2 regions of the Desulfovibrio diazotrophicus genome follow, and region 1 is predicted to be linked to the other one. Evidence: riboswitches for the same ligand, from Rfam matches in the RefSeq annotation. Region 1 holds a riboswitch; the other holds the start of a gene.
What was found. A riboswitch is a leader RNA that binds a small molecule or an ion and turns the genes downstream of it on or off. The one in region 1 is predicted to bind cobalamin.

Region 1 (7,605 bases):
TGCGGCGGTCGTTTGTCAAGGTCAACAACGAAATGGTGCTGGCGGCGCGCGAACCGGTGCGGCCGGAGCAACTGCTGGTGCTCTTGCCCCACTGTCTGCAGCGCAGCGCCTGCCCACACCGGTTGATGCACAATGCGGACCACTGCCGCCGCTGCGGGGCCTGCCCGGTAGGGGCGCTGCTGGACCTGCGCGACGCCTACGGGGTGCGGCTAGCCATTGCCACGGGCGGCACCATTGCCCGGCGCATCGTGGTCCAGGCCCGGCCGCGCTGCATTATTGCCGTGGCCTGCGAACGCGACCTGACCTCCGGCATTCAGGACAGTTACCCTGTCCCTGTGTTTGGCGTGCTTAACGAGCGGCCCCACGGCCCCTGCCTGGACACTTTGGCGCCGCTGGACGCCATTGAGGCCGCCATCAGGCTGTTTCTGGGGCTGGGCCCTGCGCCGGGCCGGATGGTTGCCGGGTCTGTGGCGGCGGCAGGCAGCGCGCCGGGGAGCAAATAATGGGTTTTCCAAAAGGGTTCGGCAAGTTGCGGGTTACGGCCCGCAATGCGGCTTTGCGGACTTTGCTGCTGACGGACGCGGGTATGCCCGTGCAGGCGGCCCTGGATATGGCCTTAGGTGCGGCCCCGCACGCCCCTGCGGGACAGGCTGGCAGTGCAGCCTTTGGCACGGCTTTGGCGGCGCGGGACCGGCATTTGTGCGCAGAACTGGCTTACGGCTGTCTGCGGGCGGAAATCCGCATTGATTATGTGCTGGGACGGGTATTGCCCAGGCCAGGAGGTCTGCCGCGCCCCTTGCGGCACATTTTGGCTTTGGGGGTCTATGGACTGCTGCTGCAGGACAGAACGCCCCCCCACGCCGTGCTGCACGAGGCCGTGGAACAGGCGCGGACCCTGTACGGACCACGGCTGGCCGGTCTGACCAACGCCGCGTTGCGTTCCGTGCAGCGCTTGGGAGAAGCCCCGCGCCATGAGGATTTTTACCGTCAGGGGGCGGCGGACCCGCTGGGCGCGCTGGCCCTGTTCTGCGCGGCTCCGGACTGGCTGGCCCGGCTCTGGGCGCGGGCCTATGGCGAAGCGGACGCGGCCCTGTTGTTGCGGCGTTCCTGCGGCCGCCCCTGGAGTGGACTGCGGGTCAATGCCCGCCGCCCTGAAGGCGCCGCCTTGCTGACGGCCTTGCGCGCCCTGCCCGGCGCGGCGGCCGTGGGCGATTGGGGCGTGGCCTTGGGGCCGGGGGAGCTGCCGGAAAGCGTGATGGATCGGCCGTTAGCCCACTGGCAGGCCCAGGGGGCGCTTTCGTTTCAGTCCGCAGGGTCGCAGCGCGTCCTTGCGGCCTTGGACCTGTACGCGCTGGAGGGCCCGGTGTGGGACATGTGCGCGGGCTACGGCGGCAAAACTGCGGCTTTGCTGGAGCGCGGCGTGGCCGTGGGCCTTTGTACGGACAGCAGCTTCGGGCGACTGCGGGCCCTGCCGGGGCACTGCGCTCGTCTGGGTCTGCACCTGCCGTCCGTGTGCCTGCCGCCCGTGTGCCTAGCGGACGCCGCGCGTCCGCCCCTGGCCCGCTGGCCCGGCTCTGTGCTGCTGGACGCGCCCTGTTCCGGCCTGGGCGTGCTGGCCCGTCGGCCGGACATCCGGCGTCGGGGGCCGGAGCGCCTGGCGGCGCTGACCGCCCTGCAAGGCCGGTTACTGGAGCGGGCAGCTGCCTTGCTGGAGCCTGGCCGCTGCCTGGCCTACATCACCTGCACCCTCAACCCCGACGAAAACGAGGGGGTCGTGGCAGGCCTGTTGCGGCAACATCCCGACCTGCGCCTGGAACAGCGCTGGCAGACCCCTCACGACCATCCTTGGCTGGAAGGCATGTTTGGCGCGCTGCTGCGGCGGCGGGCATAGGGCGAATACTTTGCGGGGGAGGGGACTTTTTTACTAAAAAGCGTCCCCTCCCCCGCACGTTCTTCCTCGCAAAAACTTTCCCCTGCCGCAAGGCGGGGGAAAGTTTTTGCAGGGTGCAGAAAGGATTTGTTACTGCTTTCTGGGTTCCTTGGTCAGGTCGTCGGAGGCGCTTTTGGCGTGCTGCACCAGCAGGGCGCGGGCGCCGGGCACCTGGCCCAGACCCTTAAGGTTGGCGGTCACCTTGAAGCCCGCGGCCTTGAGCTGAGAGGCCCAGGAATCGGCTTCGTCTCCGGCCAGGTCGTTGCGGGCATGGTCGCCGGCCACCAGCATGAGCGGCGCGATGACCACAGACTTGACCTTGGCGGCCTTAAGTTCTTTGAGCAGGTCGTCGAAGCTGCGTTCGCCTTCTACTGTGGCCATGAAAACATGTTTGTCCTGGTTGTGGAACAGGGCGCGCACGCCTTCAAAGGTCAGGCCGGCGCGGCCGTGTTCCTGGCCGTGCCCCATGAGGACAAGGGCGGCGTTTTTGCCGCGCAGGGCCTTGGTGTCCTCAAGAATGGCGGAGGCCAAGGCCTGGGCGTCGGCTTCAGATTCAAGCATGGGGCGGCCCAGATAGACGGCCTCAAAACGGCCGGGATTTTTTTGCAGGTCAATGAGCACGGCGCGTTCCAGAGCGGAAAATTCTTCGCCGGCCATGACGTGCAGGGACTGCACGCGCACTACTTTTACGCCGTCTTTGGCGAGTTTGGCGAGGCCGTCGCTGATGCCGCCCACAGGGCGGCCCTGAGCGGCGATTTTTTTGCGGATGATCTGCGAGGTATAGGCCCAGACCACAGGCTGGCCGGGGAAGGCCTGTTTAAACTCCTGGTCCACGGCCTGCATGGCGGGCAGGGCTTCGGGCACGCTGGTGCCGAAGGCCACCAGCAGAACGCCCTGCTGGGGCGCGTCGGCGGCGTGGGGCGCGGCGGGCGCGGCCAGGGCCGCAAGGAGCAGGAGCAGAAGCAGGAACAGACGGGAGCCCGCAAAGGGCGAAAAACGCGGCATGGCAACCTCCTCAATGGCGCGTTGACAGGTTGAAAAAGGGCATAAACGCCCAGCGGGTATTCGGACTTGAGGGGTTGGCCTCGGCTTCGCCTTCACCGCTTGCGCGACTGGCTGTCGCGCGCCTGCCGGGCTGCCCGACGGACGCGAAGAAGCCTTGTACCCTCTTACCGCAGCGCGACTGTTTCCGATTTGCACGGAATTCCCCGCAGCGCAAAACAGACCGTCTTTGCCGAAACATTTCAGCAAGGACGGCGCAATGCCGGGGCGCATGGCGCCGCATAAACGCGCCCGCGCCCGCCTGACGGACGGCCGCGGGCGGCAGCCTTCCGGGCACTACAGGCGTGACTGTTCTTACCGCAGAGGATACCAGGCCGGGGCAAAAGTCAAGGCCGGCGGCCTGCGCTGGAGCCGTTTTTTTGGCTTCCTGTGCCCATTTGCGCGGATTTTCCCTTGTTCTTTTGGTAAAATCCTGCTACTAAGTCAACCTCCCTGGTTGGGGGAAATCATGTTTGGAGGCTGGACATATGGCAGGTTTGGAAACCGGGCACGACAGCGAAATCAATTTCGAAAGCGCCCTTGAAAACTATCTCAATCCCGATTTTGGCGACCTTGAGGAAGGCTCCATCACCAAGGGCGAGATTGTCCGCGTGGACGACGACACGGTGCTGGTGGACGTGAACTTCAAGTCCGAGGGGCAGATCCCCGCGGCAGAGTTCCGCGATCCCGCCGGCAACATGACCGTCAAGGTGGGCGACAAGGTGGACGTCTATGTGGTTCGCAAGAACGAAAACGACGGCACCATCACCCTTTCCTTTGAGAAGGCCAAGCGCATGCAGGTCTTTGACCAGCTCGAGGCCGTACAGGAGACCAACAAGGTCATCAAAGGCCACATTGTGCGCCGCATCAAGGGCGGCTACACGGTGGATATCGGCGGGGTGGAGGCGTTTTTGCCCGGTTCGCATGTGGACCTGCGCCCGGTGCCCGATATGGACGCCCTGGTCAACCAGGAGTTCGAGTTCCGCGTGCTCAAGATCAACCGTCGCCGCAGCAACGTCATTGTTTCGCGGCGCGTGCTGCTTGAGGAAGAGCGCGACTCCAAGCGGCAGGAGCTGCTGCGCACCCTGGCCGAAGGCCAGATTGTGCAGGGCAAGGCTAAAAACATCACCGAATATGGCGTGTTTGTGGACCTGGGCGGTCTGGACGGCCTGCTGCACATCACGGACATGAGCTGGAAGCGCATCCGCCATCCCAAGGAAATGATCACCATCGGTCAGGATCTGACCCTCAAGGTGCTTTCCTTTGACCGTGAAACCAACAAAGTTTCTCTGGGCCTCAAACAGCTGGTGCCCGATCCGTGGCAGGACATCTCCGCCCGCTTCCCCGAAGGGGCCAAATGCACCGGCAAGGTCACCAATCTGGTGGACTACGGCGCTTTTGTGGAACTGGAGCCCGGCGTGGAAGGCCTGGTGCACATCTCTGAAATGTCCTGGACGCGCAAGCTGCGTCATCCTTCCCAGATGGTCCACACCGGCGACGAGGTGGACGTGGTCATTCTGGGCGTGGACGGCGACAAAAAACGCATCAGCCTCGGCATGAAGCAGGTGCGGCCCAACCCCTGGGAACTGGTGGCCGAAAAGTACCCCGAAGGCACCATCCTTGAGGGCGTCATCAAGAACATTACCGAATTCGGCATGTTCATCGGCATTGAGGACGGCATCGACGGCCTCATCCACGTTTCCGACATTTCCTGGACCAAAAAGGTGCGCCACCCCAACGAGCTGTACAAGGTGGGCGACACCGTGCAGGCCAAGGTGCTGACCGTGGATCAGGAAAACGAAAAGTTCACCCTGGGCGTCAAGCAGCTGGTGGACGACCCCTGGGGCCATGTGCCCAACACCTACCCTGTGGGCTGCACGGTCAAGGGCATTGTGACCAACATCACCGACTTCGGCCTGTTTGTGGAGGTTGAAGAAGGCATTGAAGGCTTGGTGCACGTTTCCGAGCTTTCCAGCAAAAAAGTCAAGTCGCCTGCTGAAATGTACAAGGAAGGCCAGGAAATTCAGGCCAAGGTCATCCATGTGAGCGCCGAAGAGCGCCGCCTGGGGCTTTCCATTAAGCAGATCAAGGACGAGGACGACCGCCGCAAGCCCAAGGAATTCCATTCCGGACCGCAGGAAGCGGGCCAGAGCCTGGGCGATCTGCTCAAGCAGAAGTTTGAAGAAAGCGAAAACAACAGCTAGACCGCAGCGGCGCGCCACCGGCGTGCCACCGGTGCAGAACATATCCAAGAGGCGCGCCACCGGCGCGCCTCTTGGCATACCCCCCCTTTCTTCATCTTTTTTCCCGCCCCGCGCGCCCCGCGCGCCCGTCGCAACTACAGCCAACGCCGCAGGAGGTCTGCATGTCCCCCCACACCATCGGTTCCCGCATCAGGGTTTTTCGTGAAGAGCGCGAGATGGACCTGCCCACCCTGGCCCAGCATACGGGCTTGGCCGAAGCGTATCTGGAAAAGCTGGAAAACAATGCCATCTACCCTTGTATCGGCCCCCTGCAAAAGGTGGCTCGTGCTCTGGGCGTGCGGCTGGGCACCTTTTTGGACGACCAGTTCAGCCGCGACCCCATTGTGAGCAGCATCCAGAATGAAGGCGAGGCCGATGAGGCCCTGCATACCGGACGCATTCCCCGGCCCAGTTATGTCTATCACGCCTTGGGCAAGGGCAAGAACGACCGTAATATGGAGCCCTTCCACATCCGTATTTTTCCGGACGGCGGTGAGCGCAAGACGACCTCGCACGAAGGCGAGGAATTTATTCTGGTGCTCAAGGGTCAGCTTCTGGTGGTGTACGGACGCGAAGCCCATATGCTCAAGCCCGGCGAAACCATCTACTACAATTCCATTGTGCCCCACTATGTGGGCGCGGCCGGCGACGAGCCAGTGGAGATTCTGGCCGTCACCTACAATCCCTAGAGCATTTAACACTTGAAATGCTCGCTTGCGACAGGCAAGAGCCTGCCTTCTCGCATTTCGTGGCAAGGATTTTCAAGAAAATTCTTGCAGAGCAGTTAGCTCATTTCATTCGCTAACTGCTCTAGACAACGCCATTCCGGGGCCTTTGCCCCGCGCAACGGCAGCGGCGTAAACTCGATTTACTGATCCCCCATAAGGATGCCTCAGGAGGAAAGCATGGACGAAAAAGTGCGTGAGCGCCAGGCGCAGTTTGAGCTGCGCGAGTGGACCCTGGGGCAGATTCTGGACCACACGGTGGCGCGGTATCCGGACAATGAGGCCGTTGTCTATGCGGACCGCAGCTACCGCCAGACCTGGCGTGAATTCGGGGAAATGGTGGACCGTTTTGCCAAGGGGCTCATGGCCCTGGGCGTGGAAAAGGGCGAAAAGGTGGCGGTGTGGGCCACCAATGTGCCCTACTGGGTGGCCCTGCAGTTTGCCACAGCCAAGATCGGGGCTGTGCTCATTACAGTGAACACCAACTACCGCGAGCACGAGCTGCGCTATCTGCTTACCCAGTCCGAATGCGAGAACGTCTTTCTTATTGATAGCCTGCGCGACCACGACTATCTGGAAACCTTCTACCGCATTGCCCCGGAGCTGCGCTTTCAGTCCCACGATTCTTTTGTCTGCAAAAATCTGCCGCACCTCAAGCGGGTTTTTTTTCTGGGTGCTGAAAAGCACCGGGGCATGTATTCCGTGCCTGAGGTTCTGGCGCTGGCCGATATGGTGGACGACGCGGACTATCTGGCCCGTCAGGCCTCCCTGGACCCCTGGGAGGCCATCAACATGCAGTACACTTCAGGCACCACGGGTTTTCCGCGCGGGGTCATGCTCACGCATGTGGGCGTGGGCCTCAACGGCTACTGGATAGGCAAACACCAGAATTTCGGCCCCAACGACCGCGTCTGCCTGCCCGTGCCCCTGTTCCACTGCTTTGGCTGCGTGCTGGGCGTTTCGGCCTGCGTCAACCACGGGGCCACCATGGTCATCCTGGAATCCTTCAATGCGCTTAAGGTGCTGGCCGCTGTGGACAGCGAACACTGTACGGCCCTCTATGGCGTACCCACCATGTTTCTGGCCGAACTGGAACACAAGCTCTTCAAGCGTTTTGACGTCTCTCACCTGCGCACAGGCATCATGGCCGGATCCGTCTGCCCGGAACCTCTCATGCGCCGCGTGGTGGAGGACATGAATATGAAAGAGATCACCATCTGCTATGGCCTTACGGAAGGCTCGCCGGTCATGACGCAATCGGACATCCACGACCCCCTGCCCCTGCGCTGTGAAACCGTGGGCTGCGCCATGCCCGGCATTGAGGTGCGCGTGGGCGACCCGCAAACCTGCGAGGAACTGCCCCGCGGCCAGGTGGGCGAAATCCTTTGCCGCGGCTACAATGTCATGAAGGGCTACTACAATATGCCCGAAGCCACGGCCGCCGCCATCAGCCCAGAAGGCTGGCTGCACTCCGGCGATTTGGGCGTCATGGACGAAAACGGTTATCTGCGCGTCACGGGCCGCATCAAGGATATGATCATCCGCGGCGGCGAAAACGTCTACCCGCGCGAGGTGGAAGAATACCTCCTGAGCATGCCCGGCGTGCTGGACGTGCAGGTGGTGGCCGTGCCCAGCCGTAAATACGGCGAAGAAGTGGGCGCGTTTG
Region 2 (7,605 bases), 770 kb from region 1:
GCACCGGCCCGAAGCCGTCATTCTGGGCCTGGATTTCTGGTGGTTCATGCCCCGGTGGAATCCCGACCCTTTTAAGGAAGAGCCCCCCACCAGCGGTTCCTATGGCTACAATCTGGACAGTCTCAAAAAGCCCTGGACCTGGCTTCTGGAAGGCAAAATCTCCTGGCGCGACCTGCTGGGCCCCGTGCTGCCGCGCTCCCTGGGCGGCTTCCGTGATGACCGCTACGGCATCATGGCCCAGCAGACCGACGATGGCTTCGGCTCTGACGGCTCCTGGTACTACACGGGCGAAATCACCGGGCAGAAACGCCCCTTTGACTACCGTTTTGAAGACACGCTCAAGCAGGTGCGCTACGGCATCAAGGCCTTTGCGCCTTCGCCGCCCCTCAAGGACAGCCGCGATGTGGGCGGCATCAGCACGGCCCATCTGGACGCCTTTGCCGAAATCTACTGCCGGCTCAAAGCCCGCGGCATCGCCACCTACGTCTTCATCGCGCCCCTCTCGATAACGGCTCTGGACGCCCTGCGCGCCCGCGAGGAGGATTACCCCCACCTTTTCCGCCTGCGCGACGCCCTGCTGGCCCGCGGCATCGAAGTCATGGACTTTACAGACCCGCGCACCTTTGCCGCCACGGACTGCGAATTTGTGGACGGCTTCCACGGCGGCGAGGTGGTCTACGCCCGCATTCTGCGGGATATGGCCGATCGCTGGTCCAGCCTGCTGGCCTATGTGGATATGGACAAGATCAACGCCGTCATCCGCGACTGGCGCGGCCATGCTCTGGTGCCGGACCCTCGCCTTACGGACCGGCCCGAGGTGGACTTTATGCGTTCTGACTGCCCCAAACGGCGCTAGAGACACGCCATGCGGTTGCTCCATCACGCTACGAAGGACCACCTGCCGGTTACGGCTCTGGTCTTGACCGTTGCCCTGACCGCCGCCCTGGTCATGACCCCGCACGCCGCTCCGGCGCTGACCGCGCCCGCTGTCGCCCAGCCCACACTGGCCTCCCCGGCCGTGCCCGCGCCCCGCGCGCCCGCAACCGCCGCCCCTGGCGCTCCCGCCACGCCGCAAAGGGCAAACGTCGCCACGCCCACGGCTCCCGACGCGCCCGGTCAGACAGCCCCGGCCGCCGTATCCGGCCCCACTGCGCCCCGCGCCGTGGCCCTGCAAACCCCGACCCAGCCCACAAGACCCAAGGGCACCAAAAAGCGCTCCCAGGGACGAAAGCAGAACAAAGCCGCCGCTGCCGCCGCGGGCACAGCGGGAGCCGTGGGCGCGGGCGCTCAGGTCAAAGAACCCAAAGAGGCCCCCGCCACCCCAGCCCAAAAGGCCGTACAGGCCTATGCCGAAGGCGACTACGCCACGGCCCGCCGCATCTGGGAAAATCTGGCCGCCGCCGGCGACGGTCTGGCCATGAACAATCTTGGCGTCCTCTACGATCAGGGACAGGGAGTGGAACCGGATACAGGCCGCGCCCTGCACTGGTTTGCGCAGTCCGCCAAAACCGGCGATCCCGCAGGCATGAGCAACTACGGTCGCGTGCTGGAACAGGGGCGGGGCATTCCCGCCAATCCCGAAGAAGCCGCCCGCTGGTTTGACCTGGCCGCCCGCAAGGGCCAGCCCGTGGCCCAGTACAATCTGGGCATGCTTTACGAACTGGGACGCGGCGTGCCCAAAGACCTCAAGGCTGCCGCAGCCTGGTACAGCCGGGCGGCGGCCCAGCAGCAGACCGAGGCCCTTTCCCGACTCGGTCAGTTCTATCGCGCGGGGCTGGGGGTGCCCCAAAACCGTATGCGGGCCACCCTCCTGCTCTACGCCGCAGCCATGCAGGGCGAGGCCGGGGCCGTGCGCGCCCTGGAGGAAATGGCCGCTGAAGAGCCTGCGCGCCCGGCCGCCGTACTTTTTGGCCTGCGCCTGGACGCCACAGACCGCCCGACCGTACGCGACGCCCTGCGCCGCGCGGGCGCAACACCCAAACGCGAAGACGACGCCCATATCTGCGATATCTACGCCGCCGAACGGGTGGCCCCCGGCGCGTCGCAGCTGGCCGTATGCTATGGCCCCGGCGACCCGGCCCCCCTGGGTTTTCTGGAGCTGGACTACCTGGCCCCCAACAAAAAAACCGCCAGACAGATTGTCAGCATGGTCAGCCAACGCATGGGACAGCCCTCGGCCAGCGAAGGGGAGGACGCCCAGCTCTGGAACCTGGGCACGGTGGTGGTGGCCACCCGCTACGAACCCGCCCGCCGGCTCATGAGCCTCATGTACATGGTGCCCAAAGTCTACCACCTGACCCGGCAGGACTGACGCCTTTGCCAGAGTCGGACTCGCCCCACGAGGGCCAACCGGCAGCGCCCACGCGCAGCCCCTGCCAAAACCCCGCCCGATTCTGCGACCCCAGCTAGAGCATTTAACACTTGAAATGCTCGCTTACGGCAGGCAAAAGCCAGCCTTCTCGCATTTCGTGGCAAGGATTTTCAAGAAAATCCTTGCAGAGCAGTTAGCTCATTTCATTCGCTAACTGCTCTCGCCGCCCCGGACAAACGCTGCGCCGGGGCAGATCACGCTTGACAACAGCGCGCCAAAACTATATCAATTTATCCGGATATTGTGATAAGAAACGGAAAACGGTGCAAATCCGTTGCGGGCGCGCCACTGTAACCGGCACACCCCGCGCCGCGCCACTGCTGCCTGCCGGCGGGAAGGAGCGACGCTTCCGCGCACGCGGCGCCCTCGGCGTCACCCGCGCGGAATGCGCACGGCCAAATGCCGTGCGCCGGGGCCGGAAGCCAGGAGACGCCTTGTCACATGGCCGCCTGGGCTTGTCGCGCCCCGGCGGCGCGGCAGCACTGTCTCGCGTACAGGCACGAGCCCCCGCCCGCGAAAAGGGTTTTTCGCGGGTCTGCGTGACGTGGACTGCCTTTCACCGCCGCGTGGGCCGCACGGCCCCCGCCGCAAGTCTGAAAGGATCTTCCATGCGAACCCACATCCTCGGTTTTCCCTCCATCGGCAAAGCGCGTGAACTCAAACGCGCCCTGGAATCCTTCTGGCAAGGCCAGTCGGACGCCGCAGCCCTTGACGCCGTACGTCGCGACCTGGAAGCCCGCCATTGGGGCATCCAGCAGGCCGCCGGGCTGGATATGGTAGTCTGCGGCGATTTTTCGTTCTATGACCGCATGCTGGACACGACCCTCATGCTCGGCGCCCTGCCCGCCCGCTTTGCGCCCTGCGCGGAGGACGCGCCCTTGGACCGCTACTTCGCCCTGGCGCGCGGCCACGCGGGACGCAACCTTCCGGCTCTGGAAATGACCAAGTGGTTTGACACCAACTACCACTACCTGACCCCGGAACTGGAAGCTGATACCCCCTGGACGCCGGGCGCGCACCCCGTGCTGGAATCCGTGCGCCGGGCCCGCGCGCTGGGTTTCACGCCCAAGGCGGCCCTTATCGGCCCCTTTACCTGGCTGGCTTTGGGCAAGGCACGGCAGGGCACGGACCCCTGGGCCCTGCTGGAACGCATTTTGCCCGTCTATGCGGCGCTGCTGCGGCAACTGGCCCCGCTCTGCCCCTTGATCCAGGTGGAGGAACCCGTGCTCTGCACGGAACTTCTGCCCGCACGCGCCGCCGATCTTTTCAAGAACGCCTACGCCGCACTCAACACCGCCGCGCCGGACAAAATCCTGCTGACCACCTACTTCGGCCCCCTGACCCGCCACCTGCCCCTGGCCCTGGGCAGCGGCTGCGCCGCCCTGCACCTGGACCTGACGCGCGGCCCCGGCCAGCTGGAACCCGTGCTGGCCGGCCTGCCCGAAAACATGACCCTCTCCCTAGGCCTGGTGGACGGCCGCAACATCTGGAAGACCGATTACGCCCGCGCCGCCGCCCCGCTGGAACGGGTCGCAAGCGCCTTGGGACCGGAGCGCGTGCTGCTGGGCTCCTCCTGCTCACTGCTGCACTGCCCCGTGGACGCCACGGACGAAATGGCTCTGCCCCCGCAGGTGCGCGACCGGCTGGCCTTTGCTGTGCAGAAGTGCACGGAACTTTCTGAGCTTAAAGCCGTGGCCGTGGGCCGGGGCGCAGATCTGCTGGCGGCCAACGCCGCCGTGCTGCGGCAATGGCGGGCACATCCCGAAGCCGTATTGCCCGCCGTGCGGGAACGGGCCGCCGCCGTGACTCCGGACATGCTGCGCCGGGCCGCGCCCGCACCGGAACGCCGCGCGGCGCAGGCGGCCTGGCTCAGGCTGCCCCTTCTGCCCACCACCACCATCGGATCCTTTCCGCAGACTGCCGCTATCCGCCAGACGCGCCGGGCCTGGAAACGGGGAGAAATAAACCCAGAGGCTTACGAGGCCGCCATCCGCGCCGAAATCGCCCACTGCATCCGCAAACAGGAAGAACTGGGCCTGGACGTACTGGTGCACGGCGAGGCGGAACGCAACGACATGGTGGAATACTTCGGCCAACAGTTAGGGGGCTTCTGCTTTACCCAGAACGGCTGGGTGCAGAGCTACGGCAGCCGCTGCGTTAAACCGCCGGTTATCTACGGCGACATCTACCGCAAGGCTCCCATGACTGTGAGCTGGTCCACCTACGCCCAGTCCCTGACCAGCAAGCCCATGAAGGGCATGCTCACCGGCCCCGTGACCATTCTGTGCTGGAGTTTTGTGCGCGACGACCTGCCCCGTGACCAGGTCTGCCGCCAGATAGCCCTGGCCCTGCGCGACGAGGTGGCCGACCTGGAGGCGGCGGGCATCCGAATCATCCAGATCGACGAGGCCGCCTTGCGGGAAGGCATGCCCGGCAACAGCGCCGACGCCGCAGTCTACCTGCAATGGGCCGTGGACGCCTTTCTGCTGGCTTCGTGCGGCGCGGCCCCGGCCACCCAGATCCACAGTCACATGTGCTACAGCGAGTTCAACGCCATTTTGCCGGCCATTGCCCGCATGGATGCGGACGTCATCAGCATCGAATCCAGCCGCAGCGGCATGGAACTGCTGGACGCCTTTGCCCGCTACGACTACAGAAACCAAGTGGGCCCTGGCGTGTACGACATCCACAGCCCGCGCGTGCCGGACACGGAAGAAATAGCTGGTCTGCTGCGTCTTGCCCTGCGCCACATCCCCAAAGAGCGGCTCTGGGTCAATCCGGATTGCGGGCTCAAGACCCGCCGCTGGGAAGAAGCCTGGCCCGCCCTGCAGCACATGGTGGCCGCCGCGCGGCAAGTGCGGGCGGAACTGGGTTGAAGCCCCGCGGGCTCAGAAAAGCTACCGTTCCGTAAAGAATTATATCTTCTATACTATGTTGATATAAATCAATAAAATAACAAAGCAGCCCTTTCCCGGCCGTACAGCTCTGTTAAAATCGACATTTATGTCGTTTGTTTCAGACAAGCGTGCCGAAGAACACCACGTCCCGCCCCATGCCGTCCTACCCGGCCTGTGGCGGGACGTCTTTTTTACGCTTCTTCCCTCTACAGATACGCCACAAGCGTTGCTGTGGGGCAGGTCCAAATTTTTTTGCCGCCTCCCCAGTCGGAAGCCGGATTTTTTCCGAACAGCCGCCAGGTGCGCTCTGCGCAGCCCTTCCCCGGCACGCAGGCCCAAACCGCCACGCCGGCGGCCCCAAGGGGCCTGCATCCTCTCCGCCCAAGCCTTTCAGGGCTGCGCTGTACGTAGAAAAAAACCCGAAACGCATCCAGTTCCTCCCCAGAAAAATTGACTTGCATTGCGCTTTATGACAAAAGAAAAGGACACTTGTTTCTGGCATATTTCCAACTTTTCGGTAGACTTTCTTGAGGCGAAGTTACCAAAATGTGTTTTTTGGCAAGGGCTGGCAGACAATTTCTTTAATTTTTTTCCGTAGTTATTAGTTCGGAATACTTTTTGCTGTAGGCTGTCTTGTGGTAGGGAATACTGTTTATACCGTGTCCGTCAAAACAATCGGGAGGCCTTCATGAAGTTGTTGCAAGTTGCCACTGCCTGCGCCCTGTCCCTGTTTGTGGGGCATGCGGCCATTGCCGCAGAAGCGCCCATCAAAATCGGTTTCCCCATCCCCCTCACGGGTGAAATCCCCAAGGTGGGCGAGGGCTCCAAGTACGCCGCCGAAATGCTGAAGGAAGAAATCAACGCCAAAGGCGGCCTGCAGGTGGGCGACAAGAAGTACCCCCTGGATTTCATTTACGAAGACAATGAATCCAAACCCGAATCAGCCGTCAACGTCACCCTTAAGCTCATTGAGCGTGACAAGGTGCTGGCCATTGTGGGCCCGCAGTCCTCCCGGCAGGCCGTGCCCGCCGGCGGCGTGGCCAACGACGAGGAAGTGCCCCTGATCACCCCCTGGTCCACCAACCCGGAAGCCACCAAAGACCGCCCCTGGGTCTTCCGCGGAGCCTTCCTTGATCCCTTCCAGGCTCCGGTGGCCGTGGACTTTGCCTCCAAGACCTTCAAGGCCAAAAAGGCCGCCGTGGTCTTTGAGGTTTCCAACGACTACTCCAAAGGTCTGGCCGACAACTTCAAGGAAGCCTTTGAAAAGGTGCACGGCAAGGGCTCTGTGGTGGCTATGGAATCCCACGGCCCCAAGGACCAGGACTTTTCCGCCCAGCTCACCAAGGTCATCGCGGCCAAGCCCGATTTCATCTTTGTGCCGGAGAACTACAGCTTCGCGGCCCTCATTGTGCCGCAGGCTCGTGACCTGGGCTACAAGGGCCCCTTCATGGGCTCCGACGCCTGGGGTTCGGCCGAGCTCTTTAACCTCTGCGGCAAAGACTGTGTGGGCCAGTACTTCTCCACCCACTACACGGCTGAAGGAGCTACGGGCAAGACCAAGGAATTTATCGACAAATACCAGGCTAAATACGGCTATGTGCCGGACGATGTGGCCGCCCTTACCTGGGATTCCATTAATATCGTGCTCAACGCCATCCAGCAGGCCGGCAAGATTGACCCGGACCTGAAAAAAGAGCGTAAGATCATCCGCGACAACATGGCCAACATGGCCAAATTCGACGGCATCACCGGCAGCATGAAGTTTGACGCCAACCGCGACCCCATCAAGTGCGCGGTTATCGTGCGCGTAACGGACAAAGGCTCCTTTGCCTTTGTGGAATCGGTCTGCCCCAAATAACCTTTCAGCCAGCACTCAAGCGCGGCCCGCCCCGGCGGGCCGCGCTGCATTGCAACGGCGGGGGCCCCCTGCCGCACCGCCGCTTCCAACCGCCAGTCCAATGGGGATGCCATGGATTTTCTGCTGCAACAAATGCTCAACGCCCTGCAGTGGGGCAGCTTTTATGCCCTCATCGCCTTGGGCTACACGCTGGTGTACGGCGTACTGCGCCTCATCAACTTCGCCCACGGCGACATCTTTATGGTAGGCGCGTATATTTCCTTCTTCGTCGCCACCTATCTGCTCTCACCGGCCATAGGCCTCTCCAAGCCCGTCACCCTGTGGCTGACCATTGTGCTGACCATGCTGCTCACGGCCCTGGTGGGCGTCACTCTGGAGCGCATCGCCTACCGGCCCCTGCGGCGCAAGGGGGCGCACCGCCTGTATGTGGTCATCACGGCCCTCATGTGCGGTCTGATTCTGGAAAACGGCAACCTGGC

Region 2: it holds a riboswitch for cobalamin, as region 1 does, so the genes downstream of both, metE (5-methyltetrahydropteroyltriglutamate--homocysteine S-methyltransferase) here and J7I12_RS09075 (sirohydrochlorin cobaltochelatase) in region 1, are expected to answer to the same signal.

The regions. Positions count from the first base shown of each region.
Region 1 is NZ_OX346397.1:2,099,863-2,107,467, forward strand. Features, by position in the region: gene J7I12_RS09065 (DUF116 domain-containing protein) at 1-503, shown strand, start outside; gene J7I12_RS09070 (RsmB/NOP family class I SAM-dependent RNA methyltransferase) at 503-1,891, shown strand; gene J7I12_RS09075 (sirohydrochlorin cobaltochelatase) at 2,021-2,935, opposite strand; cobalamin riboswitch at 2,970-3,171, opposite strand; gene J7I12_RS09080 (30S ribosomal protein S1) at 3,460-5,175, shown strand; gene J7I12_RS09085 (helix-turn-helix domain-containing protein) at 5,337-5,903, shown strand; gene J7I12_RS09090 (AMP-binding protein) at 6,120-7,605, shown strand, end outside.
Region 2 is NZ_OX346397.1:1,333,873-1,341,477, forward strand. Features, by position in the region: gene J7I12_RS05750 (hypothetical protein) at 1-856, shown strand, start outside; gene J7I12_RS05755 (tetratricopeptide repeat protein) at 866-2,311, shown strand; cobalamin riboswitch at 2,590-2,823, shown strand; gene metE (5-methyltetrahydropteroyltriglutamate--homocysteine S-methyltransferase) at 2,980-5,247, shown strand; gene J7I12_RS05765 (ABC transporter substrate-binding protein) at 5,957-7,126, shown strand; gene J7I12_RS05770 (branched-chain amino acid ABC transporter permease) at 7,238-7,605, shown strand, end outside.